DNA from 3 places in the Kitasatospora sp. NPDC002227 genome. Region 1 is predicted to be linked to each of the others. Evidence: riboswitches for the same ligand, from Rfam matches in the RefSeq annotation. Region 1 holds a riboswitch; each other region holds the start of a gene.
The links. Region 1 has a riboswitch for cyclic di-AMP ahead of ABT095_RS13745 (LysM peptidoglycan-binding domain-containing protein). Riboswitches for the same ligand answer to the same signal wherever they lie in the genome.
Positions count from the first base shown of each region.

Region 2: linked by a shared signal. The riboswitch ahead of ABT095_RS08265 (glycoside hydrolase family 16 protein) and the one ahead of ABT095_RS13745 (LysM peptidoglycan-binding domain-containing protein) in region 1 are both predicted to bind cyclic di-AMP.
Region 3: linked by a shared signal. The riboswitch ahead of ABT095_RS16860 (C40 family peptidase) and the one ahead of ABT095_RS13745 (LysM peptidoglycan-binding domain-containing protein) in region 1 are both predicted to bind cyclic di-AMP.

Region 1 is NZ_JBEOWY010000012.1:101,919-107,168, reverse strand. Features, by position in the region: gene ABT095_RS13775 (hypothetical protein) at 140-613, shown strand; gene ABT095_RS13770 (hypothetical protein) at 597-1,007, shown strand; gene ABT095_RS13765 (DUF6193 family natural product biosynthesis protein) at 1,035-1,754, opposite strand; gene ABT095_RS13760 (DUF5713 family protein) at 1,820-2,161, opposite strand; gene ABT095_RS13755 (YcxB family protein) at 2,316-2,714, opposite strand; gene ABT095_RS13750 (hypothetical protein) at 2,767-2,988, opposite strand; gene ABT095_RS13745 (LysM peptidoglycan-binding domain-containing protein) at 3,047-3,895, opposite strand; cyclic di-AMP (ydaO/yuaA leader) riboswitch at 3,901-4,049, opposite strand; gene ABT095_RS13740 (transglycosylase SLT domain-containing protein) at 4,198-4,845, opposite strand; gene ABT095_RS13735 (leucyl aminopeptidase family protein) at 4,877-5,250, opposite strand, start outside.
Region 2 is NZ_JBEOWY010000006.1:230,970-236,219, forward strand. Features, by position in the region: gene lepB (signal peptidase I) at 1-423, opposite strand, end outside; gene ABT095_RS08255 (MoaF-related domain-containing protein) at 517-846, opposite strand; gene ABT095_RS08260 (hypothetical protein) at 1,065-1,337, shown strand; cyclic di-AMP (ydaO/yuaA leader) riboswitch at 1,498-1,697, shown strand; gene ABT095_RS08265 (glycoside hydrolase family 16 protein) at 1,700-2,884, shown strand; gene ABT095_RS08270 (hypothetical protein) at 2,888-3,349, opposite strand; gene ABT095_RS08275 (antibiotic biosynthesis monooxygenase family protein) at 3,450-3,761, shown strand; gene ABT095_RS08280 (IclR family transcriptional regulator) at 3,769-4,563, opposite strand; gene aceB (malate synthase A) at 4,757-5,250, shown strand, end outside.
Region 3 is NZ_JBEOWY010000015.1:150,169-155,418, forward strand. Features, by position in the region: gene ABT095_RS16850 (NYN domain-containing protein) at 1-330, shown strand, start outside; gene ABT095_RS16855 (C40 family peptidase) at 511-1,536, shown strand; cyclic di-AMP (ydaO/yuaA leader) riboswitch at 1,851-2,014, shown strand; gene ABT095_RS16860 (C40 family peptidase) at 2,025-3,092, shown strand; gene ABT095_RS16865 (C40 family peptidase) at 3,246-4,298, shown strand; gene ABT095_RS16870 (hypothetical protein) at 4,319-5,250, shown strand, end outside.

The DNA of each region.
Region 1 (5,250 bases):
CATGACCGTCCGCCCACGGCTTTTGCACCGCGTCGAGGGACGTGACCTGCGGGGGCGCTGGTGCCACGCAATCACCGAGGCTCAACGGAGGGGATAATCCGTTCGAGTGAGGCTGGTTCGGGACCGTAGGGTGCGGAGCATGCCGTACAGCATCGACTTCCTCGACGTACCGCCGGGGCGTACCTTCGACGAGGTCCTGGAGGAGCGGAACGCCGCCTACGACTGGGATGCCGAGCCCGAGCCGATCGATCTGACGGACGGGCAGGTGAAGGCTTGGGAGCGGCTGTCCGAGCGGGTGGCGCGCGAGGTGGGACCGATCGAGTCCGAGGTGTATCCCTACAGCCTGACCTTGCACTGCTATCCGGGGGTGGGCCGCATCCAGGTGGACTATGCGGGGGACTCCGCCTCCGTGGAGATCACCTACCGGTACTCCGGGGAGGCGGCGCGGGCGATCATGCGGGAGGTCTACCGGATCGGGCGGATGATCGAGGAGGAGTGCGGGCTGGAAGGGGCCGACGGGGAGGTCGGACAGACCGTGCGGGACGGCGATCCCGAGGTGGCGGCTGCCAGGCTCGCAGGCGTCTCTGGCTGGGCCCGTGAGAACCTCACCTGAGCAGCAGCCTGGAGAAGGCCGAGCGCGGCGGAAGTCGCCCCAGGAGAAGAAACGGCTGAGCTACCGCAAGGACCGCCGTAACAACTACGGGGAGAACGACAAGAGTTCCCGCAGGAACATCCCCCTCGCCCGCCGGGCCGCGCACCACGCACTGCGCGGCCGTGAACGACTCGCGCTGGAGCGGATCCGCGCGTACGGCGGGCAGTTGGACGACGGCCAGGCGTTGTTCGCCCGGCGGACGACCGGGCGTTGGCGCAAGTGGCCGGACGCGCCGCTCGGTGAGCTGGTCGTGGGCGGTCTCCGGCGCCGGGCCAGGGTCGGCATGGACGCGCCGGAGCGCAATGCCGAGCGGATCGAGCGGGTGCGACGGCGGCTCTCAGGCAGGTCTCGTTGACGGGCTGAGCAGTTGGTGACACTGCCCTCAACGTGCCGGGCCGATCCCCTCCGGCAGGGTGGCCACCACCAAGGCGACGGCCTCCTCCGGGGTGTCGAAGCGCGCGATCAACTCGCTCCCGTCGTGTACCCCGTAGACCCCCTTCTCGTGCATCCACAGGATGTGCCCGACATGTGTCTTCCAGTTCGCCCTGACACTGGTGGAGAACCAGACGTTCATCATGCTGGTGGCAGGTGTCAGCCGGCGGAGCACCGGCTGGGCGTACGCCGCAGCCAGCAGCGCATGCGTGCGCGGGTACCGGTCGTCTGGCGGAAAGTGGATGCGGTCCAACTGGAGGTGCCACTCCAACTCGGCCCCGCTGAACGGTTCCCGCTCGTGCACGAGGGCCCAAGGCCGGAACTGGATGCAGGGGGCCTGCACCTTGGTCTCCTCGAGTCCCGCTCCGCTGGTCCAGGCTGCCACCGCCCTGACCACCTCGGCCGGATCGGCGGTCCATCCGCCAGCCAGGCGCGGGAAGTTGCTCGGGAGGTCGCTCGCGAGGTTCACCCGGAAGGCCCGACGCCGCTCGTCGGGCGGATACACCGTCACCCGCCGACCGCTCCCGGCGTCGACGTACTTCGCGACAACCCCTCGCTCCTCGTCCGACTCGCGCAGGACGACCCCGAGCCGCTCCGCCGTGTGCTTCAGCAACGCCCACAGCGCCCCGCCGCCCCAGTTGCTCCCGCCGGACCCCACCCCGAAGTTCATCCTCCCATTATGGTGTCGAGGCCGGGGAGACCTCCGGACGTGCGGATGGTGCGGTGCGCCGGGAGTCACCAGTCGCGGGTGGCGATGAGTTCCTCGATGTCGGCGTCCTTGAAGCCGTAGGCGGTGGCGAGGAACCAGAATTCCTCGGCGATGTACTCGCGGGCGACCGTCTCGATCTCGCTGCCGGCCGCGTCGAACTCCGCCTCGAGGAGGTTGAACTCCTCGGTGGCGGCGTGGGTGAGGGTGTAGAGGGCGGACAGGTCGGCGGGCTGTTCGGCCTCGATGCGCTCGCACAGGCGGAGGAGGACGGCCCGGCCCTGGTCGACGACGTGGTCGGGGTAGTAGGAGTCCCGGTACATCCCCTGGAGGAAGGGGTGTTCGGCGATCTGCTGGTTGGTGATGGGCATGGTGCTTCCTCGTCCTTGGCGCGGTACCGATGCGCTGATCATGCACGGCACCGCTGACAACGACGCGGTCAGCTCCGGCGGCCCGGGCGGCAGCGGACGCCCCACGAGGCGTCGAGCGTCGGACGGAGGACGGGCACCGATGAGCCGCGGCGTCTCAGGCCGCGACGCCGGCCATGCCGCCCTCGCGGACGGTGTAGCCGGGGCCCCAGGCGCGGAGGTGCTGGGCCAGGGCGGCCCGCTCGGTCGGCGGGACGGCTGCGGCGGGGAGGAGGACGACCCCGTTCGGGGCGAGCTGGACGGCCCAGGAGAGCCGGCGTTCGTTGACCAGGCGTACCTGTGACCAGGGGATGTCGCGCGTGCCGTCGGAGTTGGTGACCCGCAGGCCTTCGGCGGAGAGCTCGATGGTGGTCGGACCGGCCAGGTGCGTGAACATGCTGAGGACGCTCTTGTCCATGATCTTCCGCTTGAACCCGGCGAACAGGCCCTTAGCCGGGGGCGCCATGGTCTCCTGCAGCTCCGGGACCGTCAGATCGAAGCTGTATGCGTACTCCACGGCGGATCTCCTTGCTGTGCGAACGCCCGTACGTGTGCGGGCGGACGGCAGGCTACCAGGCGGCTGAGCTGTGGCGGAGCCGGGCGAAGACGACCGCGAACAGGGCCAGCGAGACCAGGCCGAGCAGTGAGGCGGAGGCGGCGCGGGCGACGAACGCCCGGCCGTGCTCCAGGGGGCTGATGAAGAGGATGGGACCGGCCACGATGGGCAGTGCCACCAGAGTGCCGGCCAGGGCCGGGCCCCAGCGGCGGCCGGCCAGGGAGGAGGCCGTCACGAGCGCGGGCTGGGGGCATCTCGCACAGGCCCGCGCCCGTGAGGAAGGGCCGGGGTGCTCAGGACAGGTGCAGGACCTGGCCGGGGTGGATCAGGTCGGGGTCGGCGCCGACGGTGCCGAGGTTCTGGGCGTAGACGTGCTGCCAACCGCCGAGGTGGTAGGTGTTCGAGATCCCCGAGAGGGTGTCGCCCTCGACCACGGTGTAGTCACCGGGAGTGGGAACGGCCGGTGCCGCCGGGATCTGGGGGGCGGCCGGGGCCGTCACCGGCGGGGTGACCGGGGTGACCGGCGTGCTCGGCGGCGTCGTGGCGGGGGCGGATGCCGCGGGCGGGGCGGCCGGATCGGCGGGCATGGCCGGGGTGGCCGGGGTGGTGGGGGCCGCCGGGGTGGTGACGGGCGCCGTGGGGGCCGTGGGCGCCGGGGTGGCGGGCACGGCGGGGGTGACGGGTGTCGCGGGCGGCGTGACCGGGGCCGTGGTCGGCGGGGTCACCGGGGTCGCCGGGGTGCTGGGCGCGGTGGTGGGCGGAGTCACGGGGGCGGTGGTGAGGACCGTGGCGCAGCCGGGCCAGCGGACGGTGCCCTGGTCGGCGAGGAGCTTCTCGGCGATGGCGATCTGCTGGTCCTTGGTGGCGTGGCTCGGCTGGGCCGCGTACTGGTCGCCGCCGTAGGTCTTCCAGTCCCGCAGGGTCAGCTGCAGGCCGCCGTAGCCGCCGTCGCCGTCGTTGGCGGTCCAGTTGCCGCCGCTCATGCACTGCGCGACGGTGTCCCAGCTGGTGGCCGGTACGGCGTGCGCGCCGGCCGCGGTGAGCAGCGGCAGTGCGAGGCCGACGCCCATCACGGAGGCGGCGGCCACGGCGCGGTCGGCCTGGGTGGGGCGGCGGTGACGTCCGGAGCCCGAGAAGACCATCGAGTTGTCCCTCTCCGCACGCCTGCGAGGTGAGCTGTCGGGTTCGGACCGGAGAGTGGCCCGGCCGCGCTGGGCGGCTTCACCCCTAGCCGTGGGTGCACGGCGTGGGAACCTGGGTCCCCCGTCCCCGCCCAAGGGGTCTGCTGCGTGGTCCCGGGGTGCGCGGTGGGCGGGGTTCGGCGTGCCGCGTCCGGGGCCCGTGGAGTCCGGGCTGTTGGCGAGCGTAGAGGGAGTCACGGTCGGATAACAACCCGGCAACCCGACCATCACACAATCATCACGCGCCTCATAAACCCACCAGCTCAACCGTTCTGAGCGAGCGCCTGGTCGGCCTTCGGCAGGTTGGCACGCAGATGATCCAGGTACGCCTGGGCCTGCGTGCCGGGGTGCGCGCCCCGGGCGAAGGCGAGCATGTTGCCGGGGCCGGTGTTGTAGCCGAGGGCGAGCAGTTCGTCCTTCGTGTACGAGGAGCTCCAGTGGGAGGGCAGTTGGTCGGCGAGGCCGGCCAGGTACCAGGCCTCGGCCTGGATCGCGAGCGCCGGGTCGTCCGGCAGCTCCTCCCAGCGGCGGGTGGGGAAGTGCTCCTGCTTGGTCTCGTCGAAGGCGGCCCGGTGCATGTTGGCGATGCCGAAGGCGGAGTCCGGCTTGAGGCGCTGCCAGGCGCGCTCCAGCTCCGGAGCGTGCGGTTTGTAGGCCTCGTTGTAGAGGACGGCGAGCAGCAGGCGGGCGGACACCCCGGTCTTCGCCGACCAGGTACGGACCTGCGGGGCGAACTGGGCCGGGTCGTAGGACGCGCCGGTCGCGGGGCCCGGTGAAGCGCTGGGACTGGTGGCGGTAGGGGTGGGAGAGGTGGTGGACGGCGCGGCTCCCGGGTGCTGGGTGGTCCGGCAGCCGGTCACCGCCACCACCGCCACGAGAACTGCCGCTGCCGCCCACCCGTACCTGCTCATACTTACGGATGGTAGGCGAAGTGCGGTGCGGTCAGCCGCCGGACACGAGCAGCTCGACCAGGGTCCGCACGCCGAAGCCCGTTCCGCCCAGGCCCCATTCGGGGTCGTCCAGGTCGGACAGCGCCGTGCCCTGGATGTCGAGGTGCGCCCAGGGGATGCCGGTCGGCACGAACTCCCGGAGGAACAGGGCCGCCAGCATCGCGGTGCCGTGCCGCACACCGATCGTGTAGTTGACCAGGTCGGCCACCCGGGAGTCGAGCTGGCCCCGGTACTCCTCCGGCAGCGGGAGCGGCCAGCAGCGCTCGCCCGCGCGGGCACCCGCCGCCTGCACGCGGGCCACCAACGCCGGGTCGGTGCCCAGTACGGCGGCGATCCGGCGGCCGAGGGCGACGGCGGCGGCGTCGG
Region 2 (5,250 bases), on a different contig from region 1:
CGAGGACGGCCTCAGCCCGACCGCGGTCAGCGCCTCGCCGATCCCGTCCAGGACGGCGTTGCCCGGCTTCTTCTTCGGATCGTCGCCCAGCCAGTTCGCCGGATCGTGGAAGACCACCACCTCACCGCGCTCCGGGGTGGCGCCGAACCAGGGGGTGAGCTTGTCCACCAGGACGCGGTCGCCGCGCTCCAGTGTCGGCTGCATCGAGTCGGAGGGGATGGAGAACGCCTGCACGAAGAAGGTCTTGATGACCAGTGAGAGCAGCAGCGCCACCACCACCAGGATCGGCAGCTCCTGCCAGAACGGCCGCTTCTTCGTCGTCTTGGAGTCCTTGGCGTCCTTGGCGTCCTTCTCGTCCATCGACTCCTTCGGCGCCTCCGCCGCCTCCGTCGCGGCCTCCTCGGCCGTGTCCTCGGTGCTCATCTCTACTGCTCCCCCTGGATGATTGGTTGGCGGGGAGCCGCGCCCCCGCCCACTGCTAACGAACGAAGGTTCCCGGGCCGAGGGGCCGTCAGGTCAGACCAGCTGCTCCAGGGTGCCGGTGTGCAGCTCGCCGAAGCGGCCGCCCTCGCCCTGGTACGTCCAGAAGACCCGGACCGTCATGGCGCCCAGGTCCATCACGTGGCTGACGGTGATGCCGCTCGCCTCCGTCCAGCTGACGAACCAGATCTGCGGGGCGACCTGGGCGACGTGCAGCGAGACGTCCTCCCACTGGCCGGCCGACTCGCCCAGGCCCTCCCAGCGCAGCCGGGTGCCGTCGGCGGAGTAGGCGTTGCGGAAGGCCGCGCCGTTGTCGACCTGGAACAGGTAGGTGTGTCCGGCGAAGCCAGGCAGGGGCGCGGTCATCTTCGGGCGGTCCTCGTCTCGGGCAGTGGGTGAGCGGCGGTACGGCGTGCTTCGGTGCGGCGTCGGCCGACACACCGGGCACCAACTTATCCGAACCGGCTGACCGGGCGCGGCTCCATTTCGCTTGCTGCTGAACGCGGCGGCGCTCCCGTACGTACCGGTAGGGGGAGGGCGCGCGGCCGACCGGCCGCGTGGACTCGAACCACCTGGGAGGAGAGATGCTCCGCACGATGGCGGCCGGCCTCCTGAGTCTGCTGCTGGCCCTCGGCGGCGCGGGCGCGGCCTTCGCGGCAGCCAACCCGAGCGGCCACGGGCAGCCGAACCAGACCTGCCTCAGTTCCAGTGCGCCGAACGAGCCCGGCCACGCGTCCGGCTCCCCGGGCTCGGCCTTCAACGAGACCGGCCCCGGCACCGGCGGCGCGGCGTACAGCAAGGCGGGCGCGCCGTCCCAGTACGACGTCGCCTGCTACCAGGTCAGCCAGCCGCACTGACGGACCACCCGCTCGACCGCCCCGGGCGGCTCGGCCGCCCGGGGCCCGGTGTGAGGTGCGTCGCTTCGGGGGCGAAGTTCTTGGCCGTGCTCAGCCACCCTGCTTACCGTTCACAAGTCGTCCGCGTCGTGCGGACCCCGTCGTCGGGACGCCGAATCCCACCCATCCGACGCCGGGTACTCGAGCAGGAGAAGAGCGGGCGGGAGCGGGGGAACCAGGTAAGTCGCCGATGCCCCCTGCCCTGCCACCCCGCAGGTGCCGGACGGGCCCGGCTAGGGGTGAAGCCGCTCCACAGGCGGCCGGGCTACCCGTGTGCCCGAACCCGACAGCTCACCTCGCAGGCGTTCACAGGGCTGACCAACATGCGCATATCCGTGACCCCTGCCCGCATCGGCGCCGCCGCCGGTGTCGCGGCCCTCGTGGCCGTCCCGCTCGCCGGCCAGGCCCAGGCCGCCGTCGGCGTGACCCAGGACCGGCTGACCCCGGCCTCGATGGCCGCCGGCCAGGCCGCCTCCGCCGGTCTGACCGTGCACTCCACCTCCTGCTTCACCGCGAAGACCCTCGGCGTGGGCATCCGCGACGCGGCGGGCCGCAACCTGGACTTCCCCGGGTCGGCCTCCAACGTGCGGATCTGCCCGAGCGGCGTCTCGATCACGACCGGCGCGCGCACCCTCCCGGCCGGGACGTACACCCAGTTCGGCTTCTGGCAGGACCTCTCGGGCGGCTGGCACAACCTCGCCTCCCGGACCCTGACCGTCGGCTCCTCGGTCACGCCGACGCCCACCCCGACCCCGAAGCCGACCCCCACGCCGACTCCGACCCCCACCCCGACGCCCACGCCGTCGCCGACCACCGGTTCGCCCGTGCCGGGCAAGGCGCTGACCTGGTCGGACGAGTTCAACAGCAGCGTCGACGGCAACCGCTGGGCGAGCAACACGAGCACCTCGTACCGCTACGGCAACCACAACCCGGACGACAACAAGCTCGACTGGCTGAACCCGAACAACGTGAGCGTGGCCAACGGGGTGGCCACCTTCACCGCGAACCCCTCCAGCCACACCCTGGAGAACGGCAAGCAGGCCTGGGACACCGGCCTCCTCACCACCGAGGGCACGAAGGAGGGCTTCCAGGTCAAGACCGGCGACTACGCCGAGACCCGGGTCAAGCTGCCCGCCGGCTCCGGTGCCTGGCCGGCGCTGTGGACCTGGAAGAACGGCAACGGGGAGATCGACTCGTTCGAGTACCACCCCGACAACCCGAACCTGCTGGAGCTCACCAACCACGTGAAGTCGGGTTCGAAGTACTACACCGACGCGAGCGCGATCAACAAGGACCAGTGGGTCACCATCGGCACCTACTACGGCGCCAAATCGGTGGACTGGTACGTCAACGGGGTGAAGGTCTTCTCCGACGGCACCGGTGTCGGTTCGAACTGGTCCGCGTACGTGATCCTGAACCTCTCGGTCGGGGCCGGGCAGTACCACCCGGCCCCCTCCGGCTCGGCCCCGATCACCATGCAGGCCGACTACGTGCGGGTGTACCGCTGACGGTCAGCTCACCGTCAGGGTGAACGGCGTTTCGTTGTTGCGCGGGTTGTGGTCGTCCAGACTGAAGACCCGTACGTGCCCCTCGGCCTTCGTGCCGGGGGGCACGTCTGCGTCAACGGCCACCGGGACGAGGGCGGTCGCCGTCCGGTAACGCGCGAGGCCGGGGCCGAAGGTGCAGCGCACCATGTGCGGGTAGGTGGAGCAGGTGGCGGGGAAGGTCGGGGTCAGCAAGGTGAACCCGCCGGGCACGTCCACCTCGACGGTGAAGGGGGAAGCCGTGGTGTCCGGCCCGTCGTTGGCCACGAAGGCGTGGACCACCGTCTCGCCGCCTGGGGTCGTCGCGTCCGGATCGATCCGGACCACCTCGAGGTCGGAGTCCGACGGGAGGACCCGCGCCCCCGCCGGGCCGGCGCCCAGCGCCGCCAGGGCCAGTGCCGCCGCTGCCGCCATCGCCAAACGGACCATGCCGTTCACCTTTCACAGAAGGTATTCGATCGACTACCCAATGTAGCGGCGTACGCTGGTTCGTGTCCGGTTTTTCGGCAGATCGTCGGAGGTGGGCGAGATGGGCGGACAGGTGCTGAGCGAGGTCAGTGCGGTCGTGGCGAACGACCGGGAGGCCGAGCTGGTCACGTCGTACCGGGAGCTGATCGCCGGCCCGCTGCCGGACGGGCTGGTCCGCACCGAGCTGCTGCGCGGTGCGGACGGGGTGTGGCGGATCCAGAGCCTCTGGCGGGACAAGGCGGCCCTCGATGCCGTCCGGGCCAATCCGAAGCTGGCGGCGGCGCCCAAGCTGTTCCGGGACGTGGGTGCGGAGCCGCAGCTGTCGGTGTTCCAGGTGACGGCGACTCAGATCGGCGCCCTGATGGTCAGCTGACCTCCGCTCAGGGGGCCAGGACCTGACCGAGTCGGGTCGCGATGTGCCGCATCACGGGGACCAGCCCGGCGCTGCCGGTCTGCTCCTCCAGGGCCTGGATGCGGGCCTCCGGGCCGGAGACCGAGAGGGCGGTCGGGGTCGGCGCGCCCGGTACCGCGACGGCGATGCAGCGTACGCCGATCTCCTGCTCCTGGTCGTCCACCACGTACCCGCGCTCGCGGGCCACGGCGAGCTGGGCGAGCAGCTGGTCCGGGTCGGTCACCGTGTACGGGGTGTGCGACTGCAGCGGCTGGGGGCCGAGCACCGCGCGGGCCTCCTCCTCGGGCAGCTGCGCGAGCAGTGCCTTGCCGACGCCGGTGCAGTGCGGCTGCACCCGGCGGCCGACCTCGGTGAACATCCGCATCGAGCGCCGCGACTGCACCTGGCCGACGTACACCACCTCGCCGCCCTCCAGCACCGCCAGGTTGGCCGTCTCGCCGGTGGCCTCCATCAGCTCGGCCAGGTACGGCCGGGCCCAGCTGCCGAGCAGGCGGCCGGAGGTCTCGCCGAGGCGGATCAGCCGGGGACCCAGGGTGTACCGGCGGGCGGTGTCCTGGCGGACATAGCCCTGCTGCACGAGGGTACGAATCAGGCGGTGGATGGTCGGCATCGGCAGGCCGGAGACCGAGGAGAGCTCGCTGAGGGTGGCCACTCCGCCGGAGTCGGCCAGTGCCTCCAGGAGCTGGAAGGCGCGCTCGACGGACTGCACGCCGCCGGTGGTGCGGTCGCTGCCTGCGGGTGCGGAGGCGGGGGTGCTGGACACCGGCTTTCCCTTCGCTGTCGGAGGAGGGGTAGAGTCCCGGCGATCTCTCTCAACAAACCGTTGAAATTCTGTATCGCGGAAACTAGTCTCCACCTTACAGAACAGAACTCGCCAGTAGGTGGGTTCGGATCGAGGAAGTTCCCACCGGAGCTTCCTTCGCTGGCTCGAGAACCGTCCAAGGAGTGTCCTGCCCATGGCTGCAGATCAAGGACCCGGCGCCGCTGCCCCCGCCCCGGTCGTCACTGTCGCCGGTCCGCGCGTCCCCCGCGCCGAAGAGGTGCTCACCCCGGAGGCGGTCGCCTTCGTCGTGGGTCTGCACCGCGCCTTCGAAGGTCGTAGGCAGGAGCTCCTGGCCCGACGAAAGACCCGGCGCGCGGAGATCGCCGCCGCCGGCACCCTCGACTTCCTGCCCGAGACCGCTGACGTCCGGGCGGGCGACTGGAAGGTCGCCGAGGCGCCGCGCGCCCTGCAGGACCGCCGGGTGGAGATCACCGGCCCGACCGACCGCAAGATGGTGATCAACGCGCTCAACTCGGGCGCCAAGGTCTGGCTCGCCGACTTCGAGGACGCCACCGCCCCCACCTGGGAGAACGTGGTCAGTGGCCAGATCAACCTGATCGACGCCTACGAGGGCCGGATCGACTTCACCACCCCGGCCGGCAAGTCGTACGCCCTGAAGCCCGCCGC
Region 3 (5,250 bases), on a different contig from region 1:
CCGGCGCTGCCGCTGGAGCAGCAGCGGATCCGGCTGCTCGGCGGTCTGGCCATGCTGGCCCAGCGCACCCAGGCGGAGGTCACCTGTGTGTTCGACGGCCAGGACCTGGACGTGCCGGTGATCATGGCGCCGCCGCGCGGGGTCCGGGTCCGGTTCAGCCGGACCGGGGAGACGGCGGACGAGCTGATCCGGCGTCTGGTCCGGGCCGAGCCGCAGGGGCGGCCGGTGGTGGTGGTCTCCACCGACCGCGAGGTGGCGGACGGGGTCCGCAAGGCCGGGGCGCGGCCGGTGAACTCGATCCTGCTGCTCAACCGGCTGGCGCGGAGCTGAACGGCGGCCCGTCGCTTGTGGCGGGCTTGTGTCGGCGGCGTGAATCCGCTCCGGGTACGGAAGTTCGTGGGGGTCGGAGAGTGGCGCAGCCGCTCCAAACTCACTAGGGTCTGGCGTCAAACCTATTTTCCGGACTATCGCCTGATCGGGTGAGTCCAGCAGGAAGAAGGAGCAACACCCTTGGCCTCCCACCGCCGCCCCAAGCAGCCGAGCCGCGCACGGGTCACCGTGCTGACGGCTGCCGCAGCGACCGCGGTCGCCCTGTCCGCGCAGGTGAGTGCCCACGCTGCGCCCGGCCGTCCGTCCGTGGACGAGGTCAAGGCCCAGGTCGACAAGCTGAACGAGGACCAGGAGAAGGCCTCCGAGGCCTACAACGGTGCCAACGAGCGGGCCAACCAGCTGCGTACCCAGGCCTCCCAGCTGCAGGACCAGGTGGCCCGCGGCCAGGAGCAGATGCAGGTGCTGGCCACCGGTCTCGCGGCCGTCGCGGGTGAGCAGTACCGCAACGGCGGCATCGACTCCTCGGTCGCCCTGATGCTCTCCTCCAACCCGCAGGGCTACCTGGAGCAGGCCTCCAGCGCCGCCGAGGTCACCGCGACCCAGGCGCAGACGCTCAAGTCCCTCAAGGACGAGCAGCGCCGCCTGGACCAGCAGAAGCAGGAAGCCGCGGAGGTGCTCGCCGAGCTCGACCGCAGCACCAAGGTCCTCAACGACGCCAAGGCCGAGGTCCAGCAGAAGCTGCAGGAGTCCAAGCGCCTGCTCAGCCAGCTGAGCGCCGCCGACCGGGCCGCCGTGATGGGCGACCGCGCCTCCCGCAGCGACAACCGCGCCATGCTAGCCAACCTGCCGCCGGCCAGCGGTTACGCCGCCACCGCGGTGGCCGCCGCCGAGAGCAAGCTCGGCCACGACTACGTCTGGGGTGCCGAGGGCGCGAACGTCTTCGACTGCTCGGGCCTGATGGAGTGGGCCTACGCGCAGGCCGGTGTGTCGATCCCGCGCACCTCGCAGGAGCAGGCCACCGTCGGCACCCGGGTGCCCTCGATCGCCGACGCCCAGCCGGGCGACCTGCTCATCTTCTTCAACGACCGGCACCACGTCGGGATGTACATCGGCGGCGGCAAGTTCATCCACGCGCCGAAGACCGGCGACGTCGTCAAGATCGCGGACGTCAGCGTCATGTCGATCAACACCATCCGCCGCGTCTGACCCTTCGACACGCCGAGGCCCACCGAGACACTCCTGTGATCCAGGACACCTCCGGTGGGCCTTTTCGTCACCCGTAGTTGAGGAATTGTCAGCCGCGCGTACCTTCGTTGTCACGCTCGGTCGCATTCACAAGCGAACTTGGCGCAGATTCAGACTTTTTTCCGACAAGGATTTGAACCGATCACGGTTGGGTTACTAGGTTGGTCCCCCGAACCACCGCACGGTCGTTCACCCAACCCGGGTGACGGCGGTGGAACCGCCGAGTCTGAGAAGCAGCGGGGCGGGCCGAGAGTTGGCCCTCCTGAGTGAGAGCCCTCGCGGGGGCGCTGTCGATCGGAGCCGGGGAACCACGTTCCTCGGGGTGAATCGGCGCCAGGTCGGGCGGCCGTCGTGAGACGGTGGGCCGGTGAGGCGTCGTAGGGCATCTCTTCCAGCCCGAACCCGTCAGCTCACCCGGTAGGCGGCGTAGGAAGAAGGAGCCCGCCTTCGTGGCGTCCCATCGTCGTCCCAAGCCCGCCAGCCGGACTCGCATCACCCTGATGACCGCCGCCGCCGCCACCGCGGTCGCGTTCTCCTCCCAGGCCGGCGCGCACGCCGACCCGGCGCCGACCAAGGACGAGGTCAAGGCCCAGGTCGACCAGCTCAACCAGCAGGCCGAGCTCGCCACCGAGAAGTTCAACGCGGCGACCGAGAAGGAGCAGAACCTGCAGAAGCAGGTCGGCGCCCTCCAGGACCAGGTGGCCCGTCAGCAGGCGCAGGTGAGCACCATCCAGCAGAGCCTGGGTGAGATAGCCGCCGAGCAGTACCGCAACGGCGGGATCTCGCCCACCGTGCAGCTGATGCTCTCCAGCTCCCCCGACTCCTTCCTGACCCAGGCCGGCGCGATCAACCAGATCGGCGCCTCCCAGGCGGACGCGCTCAAGACCCTCAAGGACGAGCAGCGCACCCTGGACGGCCAGAAGGCCGAGGCGCAGGCCAAGCTCGCCGAGCTGGACGCGACCACCAAGAGCCTCAAGGCCGACAAGGAGGACGTCCAGGCCAAGCTGGCCAAGGCCACGGCGCTGCTCGACTCGCTGACCCAGCAGGAGCGGGACGCGCTGGCCGCCGCCGAGGCCAAGGCCGCGGCCGACGCCAAGGCCGCCGTGCAGGGCGACCGCGCCTCGCGCAGCTCCTCCCGTACGACCCTCAACCCCGGTGCGCCGGCCAGCGGCTACGCCGCCGCCGCCATCGCCGCCGCCGAGAGCAAGCTGGGCGTCGCCTACGTCTACGGTGCCGCCGGCCCCGACAACTTCGACTGCTCCGGCCTGATGCAGTGGTCCTACGCCCAGGCCGGCGTCTCGCTGCCGCGCACCTCCCAGGAGCAGGAGAACGCCGGCACCAACGTCGGTCGCGACATCGCCAACGCCCAGCCGGGTGACCTGATCATCTACGAGGGTGGCGGTCACGTCGGGATGTACATCGGCAACGGCCAGATGATCCACGCTCCGCACACCGGTTCGGTGGTCCGCTACGAGTCGGCCACCGCGATGTCGATCGTGGCGATCGTGCGCGTCTGACGCTCCGCCGGTTTTCCCGCAGGCCCGGTGCCCCCGAGGGGGTGCCGGGCCTGCGGCGTTCCCCGGCAGTGGATCTGATGTCCGATTAGTGGGCGAATATTCGAGTTCGGGGAGGTTTGGACTAGATCGCCAGTACTCGCTATGTTCTGCCGCATGTCGATGCCTCGCCGTTCCCCCCTGCCGGGTGTGCACAGGATCGCCCGGGCGCTGGCCATCACGGCGGCCGCCACCGGGGTGCTGGCCGCCGCCGTCGGCACCGCCGAGGCCGCCCCCGCCGAGCCGCCCAGCCGCAAGGACGTCAAGGCGCAGGTGGACCAGCTCTACGACGAGGCCGAGAAGGCCTCGGAGCGGTTCAACGCCGCCGAGGAGACCCAGAAGCGCCTGCAGGCCGAGAGCGGCCGGCTGCTCGACGAGGTCGCCGCCGGGCAGGACGGGCTGAACCGGCTGCGCGGCGAGCTGGGGGCGGTGGCCGCCGCCGAGTACCGTGCGGGCGGGATGGACCCGACGGTGCAGCTGATGCTCAGCTCCGACCCGGCCGGCTACCTCAGCCGGGCCCGCAGCCTGGACCAGGCCGCCGCCCGGCAGGCCGAGACCCTGCACGAGCTGGTCGACCGTCAGCGCCGCCTCGACCAGCGCCGGGCCGAGGCCCAGGCCAAGCTCGGCGAGCTGGACCAGGTGCGGCGCTCGCTGACCGAGAGCAAGCGGGAGGTCCAGCAGCGGCTCGCCACGGCCCAGCACCTGCTGGACAGCCTGGGCGCCGCCGAGCGGGCCCGGCTCGCCGCGCAGGACGCCGAGGAGGCCGAGAGCCGCGCCACCCGGGGCACCGACCGGCTCGACCTCGGCAACCAGCCGGCCTCCTCCGAGCGGGCCGCCGCCGCGCTGGCCGCCGCCATCGCCAAGATCGGCTCCCCGTACGTCTACGGATCGACCGGCCCCCGTACCTTCGACTGCTCCGGTCTGATGTACTGGAGCTGGCGGCAGGCCGGAGTCTCGCTGCCGCGCACTTCGCAGGAGCAGGCCCACGCGGGCCAGCGGATCAGCCTCGCCGAGGCCCGACCGGGAGACCTGGTGATCTTCTACAAGGACGCCCACCACGTCGGCATGTACGCCGGCGGCGGTGTCGTGGTGCACGCGCCCTACCCGGGGGCCAAGGTGCGCTACGAGAGCGTCAGCGCGATGCCGGTGAGCGGGGTGGTGCGGGTCTGACCGGTGCAGGGGAGCAGCCCGTGCTGTCCCGGCGCGGAGCCCTGCTCCTCGCGGCCGGGAGCTTCGCGCTGCTCTCCCCGCCGGTCCGGCGCCCGCCCAAGGCGGCCCCGGCCGTCCCACCCCCGGTGCGGCCCCAGCTGGAGGCGCTGCTCACGGCCCGGTCCGCCGCACTGCTGCGCCGGGACGGGGCGGCGCTGACCGCGCTCGCCGCGCCGGAGGCGGTGCCGGGCGAGCTCACCCTGCTGGCCCGGCTGGCGGAGCTGCCGCTGGCCGGGCTGGGCTACCGGCTGACCGGGGTCGGCGAGCCGACGGTGGGCGGCGGCGAGAGCGGCGCGGCCGTCGAGCGGGTGAGCGCCACGGCCGAGCTCGGCTACCGGGTGGACGGGGTGGACGCGCACCCGGCCCTGCTGGGGCGGCGGGTGGAGTTCGTCCGCAGTGGCGGGCGGTGGCTGCTGGCCTCCGACGAGCCCGCCGGGGCGGTGGCGCTGTGGGACTTGGGCGCCGTACGGGTGGTGCGCGGGGCCCGCAGCACCGTGCTCGGGCTCGGCGAGCCGGGGGAGCTGGCGAAGACGGCGGCGCTGGCCGATCACGCGGTGCCGGCCGTCAGCGAGGTGTGGGGGAGCGGCTGGGCCGGGCGGCTGCTGCTCGAGATACCGGCCAGCGAGGAGCAGTTCGCCCAGCTGCTCGGGGTCAAAGCGGCGGACTACCAGGGCATAGCCGCCGTCACCACCGCCGCGACCGGCCCTGACGGGCAGTCCGCCGCCGACCGCGTGGTGCTCAACCCCGAGGCGTACGCCGAGCTCACCGACCTCGGCCGGCGGGTCGTCACCACCCACGAGGCCACCCATGTGGCCACCCGGGCCGACACCAGGGCCTGGACCCCGCTCTGGCTCTCGGAGGGCGTCGCCGACTACACCGGCTACCGGTCGACCGGCCGCACGCCCCGGCAGAT